One region of the Cupriavidus sp. FW305-3-2-15-C-LB2 genome, then DNA from elsewhere that is predicted to be linked to it. Evidence: predicted binding sites of a transcription regulator. Region 1 holds the regulator's gene; each other region holds the start of a gene.
What was found. The regulator FNR, encoded in region 1, switches genes on or off when oxygen is low (the NO sensors DNR and NnrR bind a similar motif). The targets are predictions, from matches to a motif close to TTGATNNNNATCAA.

Region 1 (4,182 bases):
ATCACCTCGATCCAGCTGCGGTCCTCAAGCTTCTTGATGACTTCCGTGCTGACCGTCACGCCGCGGATTTCCTCGATATCGCCGCGGGTCACCGGCTGCCGGTAGGCAATGATCGCCAGTGTTTCCATCACCGCGCGCGAATATTTTGGCGGCTTTTCTGGATTCAGCCGATCCAGGTATTCACGCATTTCCGGCCGGCTCTGGAAGCGCCAGCCGCTGGCCAGGGCCACCAGTTCCACGCCGCGCGGCCGCCAGTCCTGGCGCAGTTCATCAAGCAGCACGCGGATGGTGTCTGCGCCGACGTCGTCGTCAAACAGCCGCCGCAGATCATTGACGCGCAACGGTTCCTGCGCGCAGATCAGCGCCGTCTCGAGGACGATCTTCGCCTCTTGGGTATTCATGTTGATGGTGTGCAGCCTGTCTTTGCACCTGCTCCCGGACGGATCCGGGGCACCGGAGATTTTGGATACAGCGGTGCGAAAGCCACCGCCATCTCATTGCGCAGCTAGCCGGATACCTGCTGCATCCAAGCCGTGCACTTCCCTATCTTTGCATCGAGTTGCCGGGCGTTCCGGCAGGAGATCGTTCGCATGCGGTTATGGGCCAGCCAGCGAACCTCTTGCGTAGCGCGTCCGCACATACCGGACGTCGCTGTCAGCGAACTGAAGGCCTCGGACGCAAGAAAAACGGGTATCGGGAGCAAGGCCGGCATCGCCAACACCGCAGTGCCAGCCGGACTTTTGAACCAGATCTTTTGAACCGGATGGACTGTGGGGACGGGACGGGCATCGAAAACCTTCCGCTTCCCCTGCCCTGAACTCACCTTCTGGTATGAAGGCCGCCTGGCGCTGCTCGCCCGCTGCTTACCGCGGCTCACAAGACACCGCGCGATACCGCAATGTTGGCGATTGTATGGCATTCCCGCCCCCGCCTGCAACCATCATCCGTTGCCCGCGCAGCGCCGGCGCCTCAGAACACCAGGCAGAATCCATGCTCGGCCAGCGAATGTGGCAACAGCACCGCTCGCGCAATGCCAAGGCCGCCGAACGCCATTACCGCCAGGCCGGCCCCCAGGCGCACGCCGGGACGTCGCGACAGCGTACGCAAATAGCCTGACAGGCCGGAGAGCACCAGCAGGTTAGGCAGTGTGCCGAGCCCGAACACGCCCATCACGAGTGCGCCGGACGCCGCATTGCCCGCCAGCAGCGCGAGCGTGAGCGCCCCATAGACCATGCCGCACGGCACCAGCCCCCACGCCAGGCCCACGCCGTATCGCCGCGCCAGGCCGCCGCGTGCGCGCACAAAGGACGGCATGCCGCGTGCCACGCCACCCAGCCGGCGCGCCACCGCTGCGCTGGCACGCGACGCCAGCCGCTCCAGCCAGTCGACGGTAAACGTGTTGCCGCGCAGCAACCGCCAGCCCGACCACAGCAGCATGACGCTGCCCGCGCCGAACAGCCAGCGCTGCACCGGCAGATAGTCCTGTTTCCACGCCGAAGCACCGACCGCGCCTAGCGCGGCCCCAAGCAGCATATAGGTCGAGATCCGGCCCAGGTGCATTATCAGCAACTCGCCGAGCCAGGCGGCACGGCTGGGCACCAGACTGATCGTCGCCGCCGCGCCGTGACGCTGCTCCACGGCCAGCGCCACGCCGCCGCACATGGCGGCGCAGTGGACCCCGCCCAGCAAAGCCAGCAGAAAAACGCTGATCAGTACGCCAAGTGTCAATTCTCACTCCCTACCACATCACATCGCACGGTAAAATGCCGTTATCGCGCCCTCGCTGCCATTTCTAGCAGGTTCCAATTGCTCACCTCCATTCCCATTACCGAGATGTCACCACGCTGCTCCACCTGTGCGATGGGGCAGCTGTGCCTTCCGGTCGGCATGTCGCAGCAAGACCTCGCCAAGATGGACACGCTGGTTCAGGAACGCATCCGTGTGCACAAGGGTGAAACCCTGTATCGCATGGGCGATCCACTCACCGCGGTCTATGCCGTGCGCTTTGGCACGCTCAAGACCCACGTCACCACTGAAGACGGCCGCTCGCAGATTACCGGCTTCCACCTGCCCGGCGAAATTGTCGGTCTCGACGGGCTGGGCGAGATGCAGCATGCCTCCGATGCCGCCGCGCTGGAGGACACCGAAGTCTGCGTGGTCCGCATGAGCGAGTTGCAGTCCCTGTCGGCAGACCTGCCGTCGCTGCAGCAGCAGTTCCTGCGCCTGATGGGCAAGGAAATCACGCATGACCAACTGATGCTGGTCACGCTGGGCTCGATGCGCGCCGAGGAACGGCTTGCCGCCTTCCTGATCAACCTCTCTGAGCGCCTGTCGGCACGCGGCTATTCGGCGTCCGAGTTCGTGATGCGCATGAGCCGCGAAGAGATCGGCAGCTACCTGGGCCTGAAGCTCGAAACCGTCAGCCGCCTGTTCTCCCGCTTTGCCGAAGCCGGCCTGATCCAGATTCGCCAGCGCCACGTCAAGCTCGTGGACATCGACGGCATCAAGCAGCTCTACAGCCGCTCCTGCTAAGCGGCCAAGGCGCTGCCAGGTACCGCATGCGGACATGGCAGCGCAGACCTCACACCGATCCGCTTATTCCAGTTCGTCGGTATCGCTGAGCCGCGACGGCATGGTGTAGAGCGTCAGTCCGCTGGACAACGCGCAGAACACCCAGGCCATCAGGAAACCAACGGTGTAGACCGATTCGCGGGACGCTTCGATCGGCTGGCCGAAGAAGTTCAGGTCACCGGGATCCACCACCGAAAACACCGTCGCGGTCGCGAACCCGGCCATCAGGAACGCCGGCCAGAGTACCCACATCAGCCAGCGCAACCTCATGGCTGCCTCACAGCGGCAGCCTTGGGCGGCGCGGCGTCGGCCTTCTCGACCACCAGGCCATGGCGCGTTGCACCCTGCACCGGCATGTCCGGATGCGTGGATGCCAGCCAGATCGTCACGCCACACGCCACCATCGCCACCAGCGGGCCGCTCATCAACAGCCACGGCCACGGCTCCTTCCACCACGGATTGCCTTGCTGACTCATCTTGCCCCCTTCATCTTGACGACCTAGCTTCACAAATCGCGCGGCACGATGAAACTGGTGGATTGCCGGATTTCGGCATGCCCCCGCTCCGTGCCTTCGCTCGTCACCGTCACGTTGATCTTGTGCGTGCCCTGCGCCGCGGCCTCGATCGGCACGCGGATCCGGATCGGCAGCAACCGGTTGGACGTCGGCGCCAGCGATTCGGCCTGCTTGTCGTATTCCACGGTCAGGTTCTTCAGTTCGTCGCTGTCGGCGCGCACGCTGATCTGCATCGGCGCTTCGGTGGTGTTGATCAGCTGCAGGCGATAGACATTCTCGATCCAGCGGCCTTCCACTTCACGGCCGAGCGCACCACGGTCGCGGATGATGTCGACCTTCAGCGGCGTGCGCAGCGCGATCGAAGCCATGAACCCGGCCAGCAACGCCACCCAGATCACGGAATAAATGACCACGCGCGGGCGCAGCAGGCGCTTGCGTGATGCCGCCGCGGACAAGCCCTTGCGCATCGCGTTTTCCGAGGTGTACCGGATCAGGCCGCGCGGATATTCCATCTTGTCCATGACCTGGTCGCAGGCGTCGATGCAGGCGCCGCAGCCGATGCACTCGTACTGCAGGCCGTCGCGGATATCGATGCCCGTCGGGCACACCTGCACGCAGATGCTGCAGTTGACGCAGTCGCCAAGCCCCGCCTTGTGGTGGTCGGTCTTGCGCGACCGGCTTCCGCGCGGCTCGCCGCGGCCGACGTCGTAGGTCACGACATAGGTATCGCGATCCACCATCACGCTCTGGAAACGCGCATACGGGCACATGTACTTGCACACCTGCTCGCGCATGAAGCCCGCATTGCCCCAGGTGGCGAACGCGTAGAACAGCATCCAGAACGACTGCCACGGCCCCAGCGACAGGCTGAGCACCTCGCCGCCCAGTTCGCGGATCGGTGCGAAATAGCCGATGAAGGTAAAGCCGGTCCAGAGCGCAATCAGCACCCACAGGAAGTGCTTGGTCGCCTTGAGACGGAACTTGCGCAGGCTCCACGGATCGCCATCGAGCCGGATGCGGGCGATGCGGTCGCCTTCGACCCGCCGCTCGATCCACATGAAGATCTCGGTGTAGACCGTCTGCGGACAGGCATAGC
Region 2 (4,182 bases), on a different contig from region 1:
GCGCCAGCAACGGGCCGCGGCGCAACCCGCGCGCCAGCCGCACGACGCGGCCCCGGCACCGGCGCGCAATCGCCGTCCGGCGCCGCAGGCCGCGCTGCTCGGCGGCAACCGCAAGCCGGCGCGCTGAGCGGGACAGGCTGACACCATGCACGCGTCCGACACCCCGGCCGACCCCGGCGTTCCCTACGCCGGCCTGACGCCGGAGCTGATTCTGGACGCGCTGGAAGGCGCCGGCCTGCGCCCCGACGGGCGCCTGCTGGCGCTCAACAGCTATGAGAACCGCGTCTGGCAGCTGGGCATCGAAGATGCCGCGCCGGTCATCGCCAAGTTCTACCGTCCGGGCCGCTGGACCGATGCGGCCATCCTGGAAGAACACGCCTTCGTGCAGCAACTGGCCGATGCCGAGATCCCGGCCGTGCCGGCCATGGTGCTGGCACCGGGCGCGGCTGGCACGCTGCTGCATCACGCCGGCTTCCGTTTCGCGGTATTCCCCCGCTGCGGCGGCCGCGAGCCGGCGCTGGACCGTTCCGACACGCTGACCTGGCTCGGCCGCTTCATCGGCCGCATCCACGCGCTGGGGGCGACGCAGCCCTACCAGGCGCGCCCGGCGCTAAATCTTGAAACCTTCGGCGTTGCCCCACGCGACTGGCTGCTCGCCAGCGGCTGCATTCCCGCCGACCTGCTGCCCGCATGGCAATCGGTGGCCGACCTGGCGCTGGACGGCGTGCGCCGCTGCTATGAGCGCGCCGGCGAGGTGCGCCTGCTGCGCACCCACGGCGACTGCCATCGCGGCAATGTGCTGTGGATCGGCGAGGACGACGCGCGCGGCGGCACCCATGGCGCAACGGGCCCGCATTTCGTTGACTTCGATGACAGCCGAATGGCGCCGGCGATCCAGGACATCTGGATGCTGCTCGAGGGCGACCGCGCGGCCATGCAGGACCAGCTGGCCGACATCGTTGCCGGCTATGAGGACTTCGCCGAATTCCAGCCGCGCGAACTGTGGCTGGTGGAAGCGCTGCGCACGCTGCGGCTGCTGCACTACAGCGCCTGGCTCGCCAGCCGCTGGGCCGACCCGGCCTTTCCGGCCGCGTTCCCTTGGTTCGGCACGGCGCGCTACTGGCAGGATCGCATCCTGGAACTGCGCGAACAGGTGGCGCTGATGGACGAAGCGCCCCTGTGGGGCGCCTGAGGTCTACCGGTCGGCGCCGCCAGGGCGCCGGTTTTCCACTACTTTGCTCAACCTTTCTTTTCCGGCGCCTTGACCAGCAGCACCGGGCACTCGGCCTGCGCCAGCACGCGGCCTGCGACTGAACCGATCACCGCATCGAAGAACGAACCGCGGCCATGCGTACCCATCACGATGGCCGCGGCGTCGACCGAGCGCGCACAGGCGACGATGCGCTCCGGCGCGAAGCCGTGCAGCGGGTGCCGCTCGAACGGCACCTTGGCTGCGGACAGGATCTCGCAGACCGTCGCCATGGCCTTCTCGCTGGCCTCCTTGTGCCAGTCATCGATGGTCTCCTTGCTGACAAAGGCGCGCACCTGGCCGCTTACTTCCGGCGCCACATGCACGACATGCACGGTGAAGCCGCTCTGCAGCAGCTTGCCTTCGGCGATAAAACGGGCCGCGGCGTCGCTGAAGGCCGAACCGTCGGTGGCGAGCACGATATTGGTCATGTTGGAAATCTCCTGGATGGGGGCTGTCGGCAGGCGGTGCGCCATGAGGCGGCACCGCCATCTGGAACCATCATGGCACCTAGTGTCCTGCCAGGACCCGATTTAGATCAAGTCGGATCGGATTTATCCGATTTCGCCGTGCGATAGCCGGCCGGCTGACGGATTCCGTCAAGCCGGCTGAAGCATTTGGCCATTGCCCCGTCAACGCCGTGGCGCGTAGCATGCTCCCGAGCCCCGCGGCAGGCATTGGCACGTCCGCGCTGCCGCAGGCACGGCCCATCCCATACCAATTCAATGCAAGCTGTCCCCCGGCCATGGCCCGGGCGGGCGGCGATTCCGGAGACGACGATCATGAGTGAGCGTGGCAACCTGCTGCCCCTGCGCGGTATCAAGGTGGTGGAATTCGAAGGCATCGGCCCCGGCCCGTTGTGCGGTGCGATGCTGGCTGGCCTGGGCGCCGAGGTCACGCTGGTGACCCGGCCGGTCGCGCCGGATGCCCGCCGCATCCTGCGCGGCCAGCCCGTGCCGCCTGAGATGGAGCTGGAGCACGGCAAGCGCGTGGTGCAACTGAACCTGAAGTCTGCGGACGACGTGGCCGCCGCACTGGACCTGGTGGCCGGCGCCGACGCGCTGATCGAAGGGCTGCGCCCGGGCGCGATGGAGCGCCTCGGCCTGGGCCCGAAGGCGTGCCATGCACGCAATCCGCGCCTGGTCTACGGGCGCATGACCGGTTGGGGCCAGACCGGCCCGCTGTCGCAAAGCGCCGGCCACGACCTCAACTACATCGCGCTGACCGGCCTCTTGTCGATGGCTGCGCGCGCAGGCTCACTGCCGATGGTGCCGCCGACCGTGATGGGCGATGCCACCGGCGCGCTTGGCCTGGCATTCGGCATCACCAGCGCCATCCTGAGCGCGCGCGCAAGCGGCGAGGGCTGCGTGGTGGATGCGGCCATCACCGATATCGTCGCCATGCTGGGCTCGCTGGTGCAGGTGTCGCGCGCAGCCGGCACGCTCGGCGGCCCGCAACCGAGCCCCTTCCACGATTCGCCGTTCTATGACGTTTTCCCTTGCGCCGACGGCCGCGCCATCACGCTGGGCGCGCTCGAGCCGCAGTTCTACCGCGAGCTGCTCGAGCGGCTCGAGCTGACCGACATCGACCCCGCCACGCAGTATGACCGTGCCCAGTGGCCCGCGGTGAAGGCCCGCATTGCCGCTTGCATCGCAGGCAAGTCAAGCACTCACTGGGAGGCGTTGCTGGGCGGCACCGACGTGTGCTTTGCGCGCGTGCTGACCCTGGACGAGGCCGCGCGCCATCCGCACAACCAGGCACGCGGCACGTATCGGCTGTACCGGCAGGGCGAGCGCGAGGTGCCGCGTTCGGCGCCGGCGCCGCGCTTCCTGCCCGCGGGCACGGAATGACCTGGGGCCGCGGCACCGATGCTGCGGCCTCTCGAATCGGCTTGATCGGTTCGGCTACCATGCGGCATCCACCCAGACCGGAGACCCATGCCATGGCCGAACCCAGCCAACTTCCCGTCTACACTCCCACGCCGGCCTTCGAGGCCGGCCTTGACGTGCGCACCGAAGTGCTCGGCTCCGAGCACGTCCGGCGCGCGCTGGATGCCGCCGCACAGCAGGGCGACACCAGCCTGCAGCAACTGGTGACGGAGTTCGCCTGGGGCACGGTCTGGACCCGCGACGGCCTGGACCGCAAGCAGCGCAGCCTGGCAACGGTGTCGATGCTGATTGCGCTGAACCGGCCGCAGGAGCTGGCCGGGCACCTGCGCGGCGCGCTCGCCAATGGCGTTACGCCGCAGGAACTGCGCGAACTGATGGTGCACAGCGCGGTCTACTGCGGGTTCCCCGCGGCGCTGGATGCCAGCCGCAAGCTGACTGAAGTCCTCGACGCTGCCAACGGGTAACGCCGACCGCGGCATCGATACGAAAACAGCGATGCAGAAGAGTCTGACTCTGATGCAGATTTTGCCGCATCTGCGCGGCGAGGATTCGGCGCATCAGGATCTCTCCGGCCCCTTAACCTTGGCACCAGGCCAAGCCATGCAAGTCGTTAAGGAGCCTCAAATTGCATCTCGCGCTGATCGTCGACGAACCCTCCCGGTTCCGAACCACGCTGTCCGCTGAAATCCGCGCTGAGTTGGGCGCCGGTGAAGTACTGGAGATGGACGGCATGCAGGAAGCATTCCGGCTGGTCCGCGAGCAACGGCCGGGGCTGGTGCTGGTCGATATCGAGTGCTTCGGCAATCCCGGCATCGACTTTGTCCGGTGCGTCTCGGCGACGCAGCCCACCGTGCCCTTGCTGGTACTGTCCGACAGCGACGCCACCCTGGCCTCGGTGCGGGCGCTGCGCGCCGGCGCCCATGGCTTCGTGGTCAAGCAGCGTGGGCTGGCCGAGGTGATGCAGGCCGTACGCGGTGTGCTGAGCGGCTACCTGGTCTTTCCCATGCATACGCTGGAAACCGTGCGCCAGATCGGCGAGCAGCG
Region 3 (4,182 bases), on a different contig from region 1:
CAGCATTCCTGCGTCCAGCGGAGCCGGGTTCAGCAGCGCCACGACGCCGCGGATCAGGCCATCTGCCTTCAGGCGTTCCACGCGGCGCAGGCACGCGGGCGGGCTGAGGCTGACCTTGCCCGCCAGGGCCAGGTTGGAAATGGACGCATCGCGCTGCAAGGCGCGCAGGATGGCCTTGTCCGTGCGATCCAGCACCGGCGCGGGCTGCGCGGAGGTCTCGGATTTCGCACGAAATTTTATTCTGGATGTCGCCATTTCTACGAAATAAAGAAAATTTCATGGTACTTCCTGGCTTTTTATCGTGCAAGAAGTCGCAGATATTTGCAAGCACCTTTCGTCCCAGCCTTCTTATGATGATTCCAGATGCGGCGTCGCGCGGCGTCCGTGCGAATGCCGGGCTTTGCGGCTGCAAGGCGCCCGCATGCCAACCGCAACCTGGAGCCAGTCATGAACCTGAAGCAATTTCCGCGTCATTCCCTGACCTTCGGCCCGACGCCGATCCATCCGCTATCGCGGCTGAGCGAAAGCCTGGGTGGCAAGGTCGAGCTCTATGCCAAGCGCGACGACTGCAACAGCGGGCTCGCCTTTGGCGGCAACAAGACGCGCAAGCTCGAATACGTCATTCCAGACGTGCTGGCGCAGGGCGCCGATACGCTGGTCTCGATCGGCGGGATCCAGTCGAACCACACGCGCCAGGTTGCCGCCATCGCGGCCCACCTGGGGCTGAAGTGCGTGCTGGTGCAGGAGAACTGGGTCAACTACTCCGACGCGGTTTATGACCGCGTGGGCAACATCCAGATGTCGCGCATCATGGGGGCCGACGTGCGCCTGGTCAGCGAAGGCTTCGACATCGGTATTCGCCCCAGCTGGGAAGAAGCCATGGAGAGCGTGCGCAAGGCGGGCGGCAAGCCCTACCCGATTCCGGCAGGCTGCTCGGAGCATCCGCTCGGCGGTCTCGGCTACGTAGGCTTCGCCGAGGAAGTGCGGGAGCAGGAAGCCGGACTCGGCTTCAGGTTCGACTACATCGTGGTCTGCTCGGTCACCGGCAGCACGCAGGCGGGCATGGTGGTCGGATTCGCTGCCGACGGCCGCGCGGACCGGGTCATCGGCATCGATGCATCGGCCAAGCCGGAACCGACGCGCGCGCAGATCCTGCGCATCGCCCGCCATACCGCGGAGCTGGTCGGCCTCGGCCGCGACATCACTGAAGCGGACGTGGTGCTGGACACCCGCTATGGCGGACCCGAATACGGCCTGCCTTCGGCCGGCACCCTGGAAGCCATCCGCCTCAGCGCCAGGCTGGAGGGCATGATGACGGACCCGGTCTATGAGGGCAAGTCCATGCAGGGCATGATCGACATGGTCCGTCGCGGCGAGTTTCCGCAAGGATCGAAAGTCCTCTTTGCACACCTGGGCGGGGTACCGGCATTGAACGCCTACAGCTTCCTGTTCAAGGACGGCTGATTCCATGCGCAGGTGCGCAGCCGGGATTCCCCGGATGCCCGGTTAATCGTTGCCCGCCTGCGCGCCCGCCCCAAAGCGCAGGCGCAGGCTCCGGTTGGCATCGTGCAGCGAACCGTCCGCCGCTTCCACCACGCGGTGCAGGTAGTCTTCGCTGGCGTCTAGCAGCGCCCCGTACAGGGTGTGGCACAAGCCGCGCGCGGTGCGGCCGGGCCAGTCTTGCGGCAGCATCGCTTCGGGCAGGTTGGGGTCGCGCAGCAGCACACGCCGGTATTCGTGCACCAGGAGCGTCCGCACGAAGAAAGCATCGGCCGGAGCAAGCCCGGCGGCCTCTTCGGCCAGCGGCGCAAAGCGGCGCAGCAGTGCCTGCCAGGCAGCGGCCACGTCGCCGAGCTTGAAGGTCTGGTGCATCAGCGCCTGCAGTGGCCGGATGGAAAACGCCTCGAGGCTGCTCGCTTCCATCACCGCCACATCGTCCTGCGCGCGTGCGGCCTGGAGGATTTCGCGCAGCGAGGCGAGGTCCGCTTGGGGGTGGGCCATCACCCCCGGCGCGATGGCGCCGAAGCCCTCCCACAGCAATTCCCGCTTCAGCTTCTGCCGGACCGTGGCGCGTACGTCACCGCGCACCATCACCAGGGTCCAGCGGCCGTCCCATTCGGATGCCTCACCCGCATAGATGCGCTTGCCGGCGTGCAGTACACGCTGCAAACCGGCGTCTGACAGCCCGTAGTAGCTGCGCCGCCCCATCCTGGTCGCGGCCAGCCAGTCGTCGGCGGTAAGGCGGAAGGTGGCGGTGCGCACCAGCCGGTCATTGATGCCGAACGGCGCCGCCAGCCGGATCAGGCTGCCCAGCCAGATGGCCTGCGGCCGCGGCGCCACCACATCGCCGAACAAGGTCACCAGCATGGAATTGGCGCCCAGCTTCAGCCCGCGTGCCAGCCGCGCCACGCGCGGATCTGTGCCTGGCGTCGCCATCGGCCCGCTCCCTGAAGTGATACACAAATGCAGATTGATTGAATCAAATTGTATCACTACCATCCGTTGCAACTGACGATGTTGATGCAGGTCAAGACCCCGATTCAGAGCAACCAAGAGCGGAGCAAAGGATGTACGCACAGCTGGTGGAGACAGGAGCGACGAGGCTTCGCGCCATGGAAGAAATGGAGCCGCAGGAGCGCGAGTTCCAGGCGCGCGTCGATGCCGGGATCAAGATCGAGGCCAAGGACTGGATGCCGGAGGCCTATCGCAAGACCCTGGTCCGCCAGATCTCGCAGCATGCCCATTCCGAGATTGTGGGCCAGCTGCCGGAAGGCAACTGGGTCACCCGCGCGCCGACGCTGGAGCGCAAGGCAGTCTTGCTGGCCAAGATCCAGGATGAGGCCGGCCATGGCCTGTATCTCTACAGCGCGGCCGAGACCCTGGGCGTGTCGCGCGACCAGATGCTGGGCGACCTGCACACCGGCAAGGCCAAGTATTCCAGCATCTTCAACTACCCGACGCTGAGTTGGGCCGACATCGGCATGATCGGCTGGCTGGTCGACGGCTCGGCCATCATCAACCAGGTGCCGCTGTGCCGCTGCTCGTTCGGGCCCTATGCGCGCGCCATGGTGCGCGTGTGCAAGGAAGAGTCGTTCCACCAGCGCCAGGGCTACGACATCCTGCTGTCGCTGTGCAACGGCACCCCCGAGCAGAAGCAGATGGCGCAGGACGCGCTCAATCGCTGGTGGTGGCCGGCGCTGATGATGTTCGGCCCGTCCGACGGCGATTCGCCCAACAGCGCGCAATCCATGCAATGGCGCATCAAGCTGTTCTCCAATGACGAGCTGCGCCAGAAGATGGTCGACCAGACCGTGCCGCAGGCAGAGTACCTGGGCCTGGCCATTCCGGATCCCGAACTGAAGTGGAACGAGGAGCGCGGCCACTATGACTTCGGCGAGATCGACTGGTCCGAGTTCTACAACGTCATCCAGGGCAACGGCCCCTGCAACCGCGAGCGCCTGCGCACCCGCGTCAAGGCCTGGGAAAAGGGCGCGTGGTTCCGCGATGCCCTGGTGACCCACGCCGACAAGCAGGCCCAGCGCGCCGCCGCGTGACCCCGCGGCGCCCGGCGCCGCCATCCGTCCAACGCAATGACACAGGAGGTTGCCATGAAAGAGTGGCCGCTTTGGGAGATCTTTATCCGCAGCCAGCACGGCCTGGCCCACAAGCACGTGGGCAGCCTGCACGCGCCCGACGGCGAAATGGCGATCAACAACGCGCGTGACGTCTATACGCGCCGCAACGAGGGCGTCAGCGTCTGGGTGGTGAAGGCCGGCGACGTGGTCGCCAGCAGCCCCGGCGACAAGGGCCCGCTGTTCGAGCCGGCCAACAGCAAGGTCTACCGCCACCCGACGTTCTTCCCGATGCCGGAAGCCGTCAAGCACATCTGATACGGCCCGCATGATGGACAACCACAAGCTCGAATACCTGCTGCGCCTCGGCGACGCCACGCTGGTCCTTGGCCAGCGCTTGTCGGAATGGTGCGGCCGCGGCCCGGCGCTGGAAGAGGACATCGCGCTGACCAATGTCGCGCTCGACCTGATCGGCCAGACCCGGCTGTGGCTGGGCTACGCCGCGGAAGTGGAGGGCGCCGGCCGCAGCGCCGACCAGCTGGCCTACCTGCGCGACGCGCACCAGTTCCGCAACCCGCTGCTGGTGGAGCAGCCCAACGGCAGCTATGCC
Region 4 (4,182 bases), on a different contig from region 1:
GGTCATCGACGCCATCTGCGGTGTCGCTTCCGCTTTCGCACCGGACTTCCAGTGGCTGCTGTTGCTGCGCTTCCTGACCGGCATCGGCGTCGGCGGCACGCTGCCCGTCGACTACACCATGATGGCCGAGTTCCTGCCCTCGGACCGGCGCGGTCGCTGGCTGGTCCTGCTGGAGTCGTTCTGGGCCGTCGGCACGATCCTGCTCGCCGTTCTTGCGCTGATCGCCGTGTCGCGAGGCAATGATGCCTGGCGGCTGATCTTCCTCGTCACGGGCATCCCCGCCCTGGTCGGCGTGGTGTTCCGCTTCTTTGTTCCCGAGTCTCCGCTCTACCTGAATAAATCGGGTCGCTCGGCCGAGGCGCGCGCGGTGCTGCAGCGTGTCGCCACCGCCAATCGCGTGTCCGTTGAAATCGGCAACCTGGAGCCGCAGCCGATGGAGCGCAAGTCGGTCTTTGCGCTGTTCGCGCGCGGATGCCGGCGCCGCACCATCTGCCTGCTTGCCGCCTGGGCGCTTATCTCGATCGCCTACTACGGCGTCTTCGTCTATCTGCCGGTCAAGCTGGCGGGCCAGGGCTTTGGCTTCATGCGCGGCCAGGTCTTCCTGATCGTGCTCGCGCTGGTGCAGCTCCCCGGGTTCGCGCTGGCCGCGCACGGCGTCGAGCGCTGGGGCCGCAAGCCGACCCTGATCGGCTTCCTGCTGCTCAGCGCGGCAGGCTGCATGCTCTACAGCCTGGGTACGTCCACCGCGCTTATCGTCGGCTCGACCCTGCTGATGAGCTTCTCGCTGCTCGGTACCTGGGGCGCCCTCTACGCCTTCACGCCCGAGGTGTACCCGACTGACCTGCGGGCCAGCGGGATGGGCACTGCGGGTGCGATGGCGCGCTTTGGCGGCCTGTTCGCGCCGTCCATCATTGCACCGATCATGGCCAGCCAGTTCACCCTCGCCCTGGCGCTGCTTTCGTCATTTCTTGCCGTGGCGGCGATCGCCATCTACATGGTGGATATCGAGTCGAAGAACCGCGCGCTTGACTAGCGCAAGGCGCCGCCGGACGCTCCCGGCGGTTCAGGGAGCCCGCCGGCGGCGCTGGCGTGGGCGGGTCCCGGAAGCGAAGCCACGGGCAGGGCGGCCCGCTTCCATTACAATCCGGCTGCAACGGCGCGGCGCGCTGGTCGACCCGATCTCGCCGCCCGCTTCACCTGCTTGCCCCTATCCCGCCGAGCCCTCGCCGCCAGCCATGAAACAAGACCCGCGCTTTCCCAACCTGTTCATCCTCGACCACCCGCTGATCCAGCACAAGCTCTCGCACATGCGCGACAAGGAAACGTCGACGCGCACCTTCCGCGAACTGCTGCGCGAGATCACGCTGCTGATGGGCTATGAGATCACCCGCAACCTGCCGCTGACCACGCGCCGCATCGAGACGCCGCTGGTGGAGCTGGACGCGCCGGTGATCGCCGGCAAGAAGCTGACCATCGTGCCAGTGCTGCGCGCGGGCGTGGGCATGAGCGACGGCCTGGTCGAGCTGATCCCGTCGGCGCGCATCGGCCATATCGGCGTGTACCGCGACGAGCAGCACCGCCCGGTGGAATACCTGGTGCGGCTGCCCGACGTGGAGGACCGCAGCTTCATCCTGTGCGACCCGATGGTCGCCACGGGCTATTCGGCTGCGCATGCCGTGGATGTGCTCAAGCGGCGCGGCGTGAAGGACGAGGCCATCACCTTCGTTGCGCTGGTGGCGGCGCCCGAGGGCGTGGAAGTGTTCCAGAAGGCGCATCCGAACGTGCAGCTGTTCGTGGCCTCGCTCGACAGCCATCTCGACGAGCACGCCTACATCGTGCCGGGCCTGGGCGATGCGGGCGACCGCCTGTTCGGCACCAAGAACTGAGTGGCGCGCGGCGGGCTGGCTTGCGCTTGACCGGCCTCAATAGTCCGCGCCACAGGGCTCCCTACACTGGCGGCAGGCGCCGGCGAGACCTCGCCGGCGGCCATCGCCAAAGCAAAGGGAGCCAAGCATGGAAGCCTTCAAGATCCTGTTCAGTACCAGCACCGGCCTGATGAGCCTGGGCGTGATCGTCTTCATCATCGGCATGGGGTGGTTCTTTGCGCGGATGTTCGCGCGCAAGATGCGCGAGGATGCGGCAGCGGCCAAGGCGCAGCAACAAGCGCAGCGTCGCTAAGGGAAAGGGCCGCATCGTGCGGCCCTTTCCGTCATTGCGTCGGTCCGGGTCTTTACTTCTTCTTGCCCAGCAGGCTCCCCAGCACGCCGCGGATCAGCTCGCGCCCGACCTGCGAGCCCACCGTGCGCGCGGCCGACTTGGCCATCGACTCCAGGATCGAATCGCCGCGGCCGGTCTTGCCGGTGCCCTTGGTCAGCGTGCCGAAGATGTCGCCGGCCGTGCCGAGCCAGCCGCTGTCCTGCTCGCCCGCTGGCTGCCCCGCCGGCGCGCCTCCGGCGCCCTTGCCGTTGCCATTGCCGACCGTCGCCACGCTGCCGCGCAGCTTTTCATAGGCGGATTCGCGGTCCACGGTCTTCTCGTAGGTGCCCGCCACCAGCGAACCGGCGATCAGCTGCTTGCGCTCTTCCTCCGTCGCCGGGCCGATGCGGCTGCCCGGTGCCAGCACCCAGGCGCGCTCGGTCACGCAGGGCGTGCCCTTGGCATCCAGGAACGACACCAGGGCCTCGCCCACGCCCAGTTCGCCGATCGCGGTTTCCAGGTCCAGCTTGGGGTTGGCGCGCATGGTGGTGGCCGCCACCTTGACCGCCTTCTGGTCGCGCGGGGTAAAGGCGCGCAGCGCATGCTGCACGCGGTTGCCCAGTTGGCCCAGCACGGTGTCGGGGATGTCGATCGGGTTCTGCGTGACGAAGTACACGCCCACGCCCTTGGAACGCACCAGCCGCACCACCTGCTCGATCTTGTCGAGCAGCGCCTTGGGCGCATCGTTGAACAGCAGGTGGGCCTCGTCGAAGAAGAACACCAGCTTGGGCTTGTCCAGGTCGCCGGCCTCGGGCAGCTTCTCGAACAGCTCGGACAGCATCCACAGCAAGAAGGTCGCGTACAGCCGCGGCGCGTTCATCAGCTTGTCGGCGGCCAGGATATTGACCACGCCCTGGCCCTTCTCGGTCTGGATGAAGTCTTCCAGGTTCAGCATCGGCTCACCGAAGAAGACATCCCCACCCTGCGATTCCAGCGCGATCAGCCCGCGCTGGATGGCGCCGATCGAGGCGGCCGAGATATTGCCGTACTCGGTGGTGAACTGGCCGGCGTTGTCGCCGACGTACTGCAGCATGGCGCGCAGGTCCTTGGCATCGAGCAGCAGCAGGCCATTGGCGTCGGCAATGCGGAACACCAGGTTCAGCACCCCCTGCTGGGTGTCGTTCAACTCCAGCATGCGCGACAGCAGCAGCGGGCCCATGTGCGAGACCGTGGCGCGCACCGGGTGGCCCTTCTCGCCGAACACGTCCCACAGCGTGGTCGGGCACGCGCCCCATGCCGGCTCCGGCAGGTTCAGGTCGGCCAGGCGCTGCTTGAGCTTGTCGGACGGCTGGCCAGCCTGCGAAATGCCGGTCAAGTCACCTTTGACGTCCGCCATGAAGACCGGCACGCCCAGTCGCGAGAAGCCCTGCGCCAGGGTCTGCAGCGTGACGGTCTTGCCGGTGCCGGTGGCGCCGGTGATCAGCCCGTGCCGGTTGCCCATCTGCGGCAGCAGCACCAGTTCATGTTCGGCGTTCTTGGCGATGAGGATGGGGTCGGCCATGATGTTCCCTGGGGTTTTGAGGTCTGGCACCGCGGGACTCGCCACGGCAGCGGCGCGGGCAGGCCCGCGTGATAAAATCCTGGGCTGATTATAGCCAGCCGCCAGGCATATCCGTCACCTGGCGCGCGCTGTCCGAGGGCTTTGCCACCCCGGCCACGGCGCGCATGGCAACCCCGCACAACATCACCGCAGATCACCGCATTCCGCTTCGGAGAGAATCATGGCCGGTCACTCGAAATGGGCCAATATCAAACACAAGAAGGCCGCCGCTGACGCCAAGCGCGGCAAGATCTGGACCCGCCTGATCAAGGAAATCACCGTTGCCGCCAAGCTCGGCGGCGGCGATGTCGACTCCAACCCGCGCCTGCGCCTGTCGATCGACAAGGCCATGGACGCGAACATGCCCAAGGACAACATCCAGCGCG

Region 2: a site for FNR is predicted at 1,778-1,791, ahead of AC3WRR_RS14490 (universal stress protein). Genes of this name have one in related genera too.
Region 3: a site for FNR is predicted at 2,518-2,531, ahead of paaA (1,2-phenylacetyl-CoA epoxidase subunit PaaA). Genes of this name have one in related genera too.
Region 4: a site for FNR is predicted at 1,913-1,926, ahead of AC3WRR_RS13875 (DUF3149 domain-containing protein). Genes of this name have one in related genera too.

The regions. Positions count from the first base shown of each region.
Region 1 covers NZ_JBYSZW010000059.1:10,890-15,071, forward strand. The annotation lists gene scpB (SMC-Scp complex subunit ScpB) at 1-401, opposite strand, end outside; gene AC3WRR_RS30445 (sulfite exporter TauE/SafE family protein) at 970-1,728, opposite strand; gene fnr (fumarate/nitrate reduction transcriptional regulator Fnr) at 1,807-2,532, shown strand; gene AC3WRR_RS30455 (hypothetical protein) at 2,596-2,841, opposite strand; gene AC3WRR_RS30460 (membrane protein) at 2,838-3,047, opposite strand; gene ccoG (cytochrome c oxidase accessory protein CcoG) at 3,077-4,182, opposite strand, start outside.
Region 2 covers NZ_JBYSZW010000017.1:6,605-10,786, reverse strand. The annotation lists gene AC3WRR_RS14500 (DEAD/DEAH box helicase) at 1-127, shown strand, start outside; gene AC3WRR_RS14495 (serine/threonine protein kinase) at 146-1,192, shown strand; gene AC3WRR_RS14490 (universal stress protein) at 1,240-1,680, opposite strand; gene AC3WRR_RS14485 (CaiB/BaiF CoA transferase family protein) at 2,032-3,099, shown strand; gene AC3WRR_RS14480 (carboxymuconolactone decarboxylase family protein) at 3,192-3,602, shown strand; gene AC3WRR_RS14475 (LuxR C-terminal-related transcriptional regulator) at 3,764-4,182, shown strand, end outside.
Region 3 covers NZ_JBYSZW010000015.1:57,116-61,297, reverse strand. The annotation lists gene AC3WRR_RS13550 (Lrp/AsnC family transcriptional regulator) at 1-255, opposite strand, end outside; gene AC3WRR_RS13545 (1-aminocyclopropane-1-carboxylate deaminase) at 448-1,464, shown strand; gene paaX (phenylacetic acid degradation operon negative regulatory protein PaaX) at 1,507-2,436, opposite strand; gene paaA (1,2-phenylacetyl-CoA epoxidase subunit PaaA) at 2,568-3,554, shown strand; gene paaB (1,2-phenylacetyl-CoA epoxidase subunit PaaB) at 3,609-3,890, shown strand; gene paaC (1,2-phenylacetyl-CoA epoxidase subunit PaaC) at 3,901-4,182, shown strand, end outside.
Region 4 covers NZ_JBYSZW010000016.1:4,432-8,613, forward strand. The annotation lists gene AC3WRR_RS13865 (MFS transporter) at 1-1,033, shown strand, start outside; gene upp (uracil phosphoribosyltransferase) at 1,236-1,886, shown strand; gene AC3WRR_RS13875 (DUF3149 domain-containing protein) at 2,014-2,178, shown strand; gene AC3WRR_RS13880 (helicase HerA-like C-terminal domain-containing protein) at 2,231-3,757, opposite strand; gene AC3WRR_RS13885 (YebC/PmpR family DNA-binding transcriptional regulator) at 3,978-4,182, shown strand, end outside.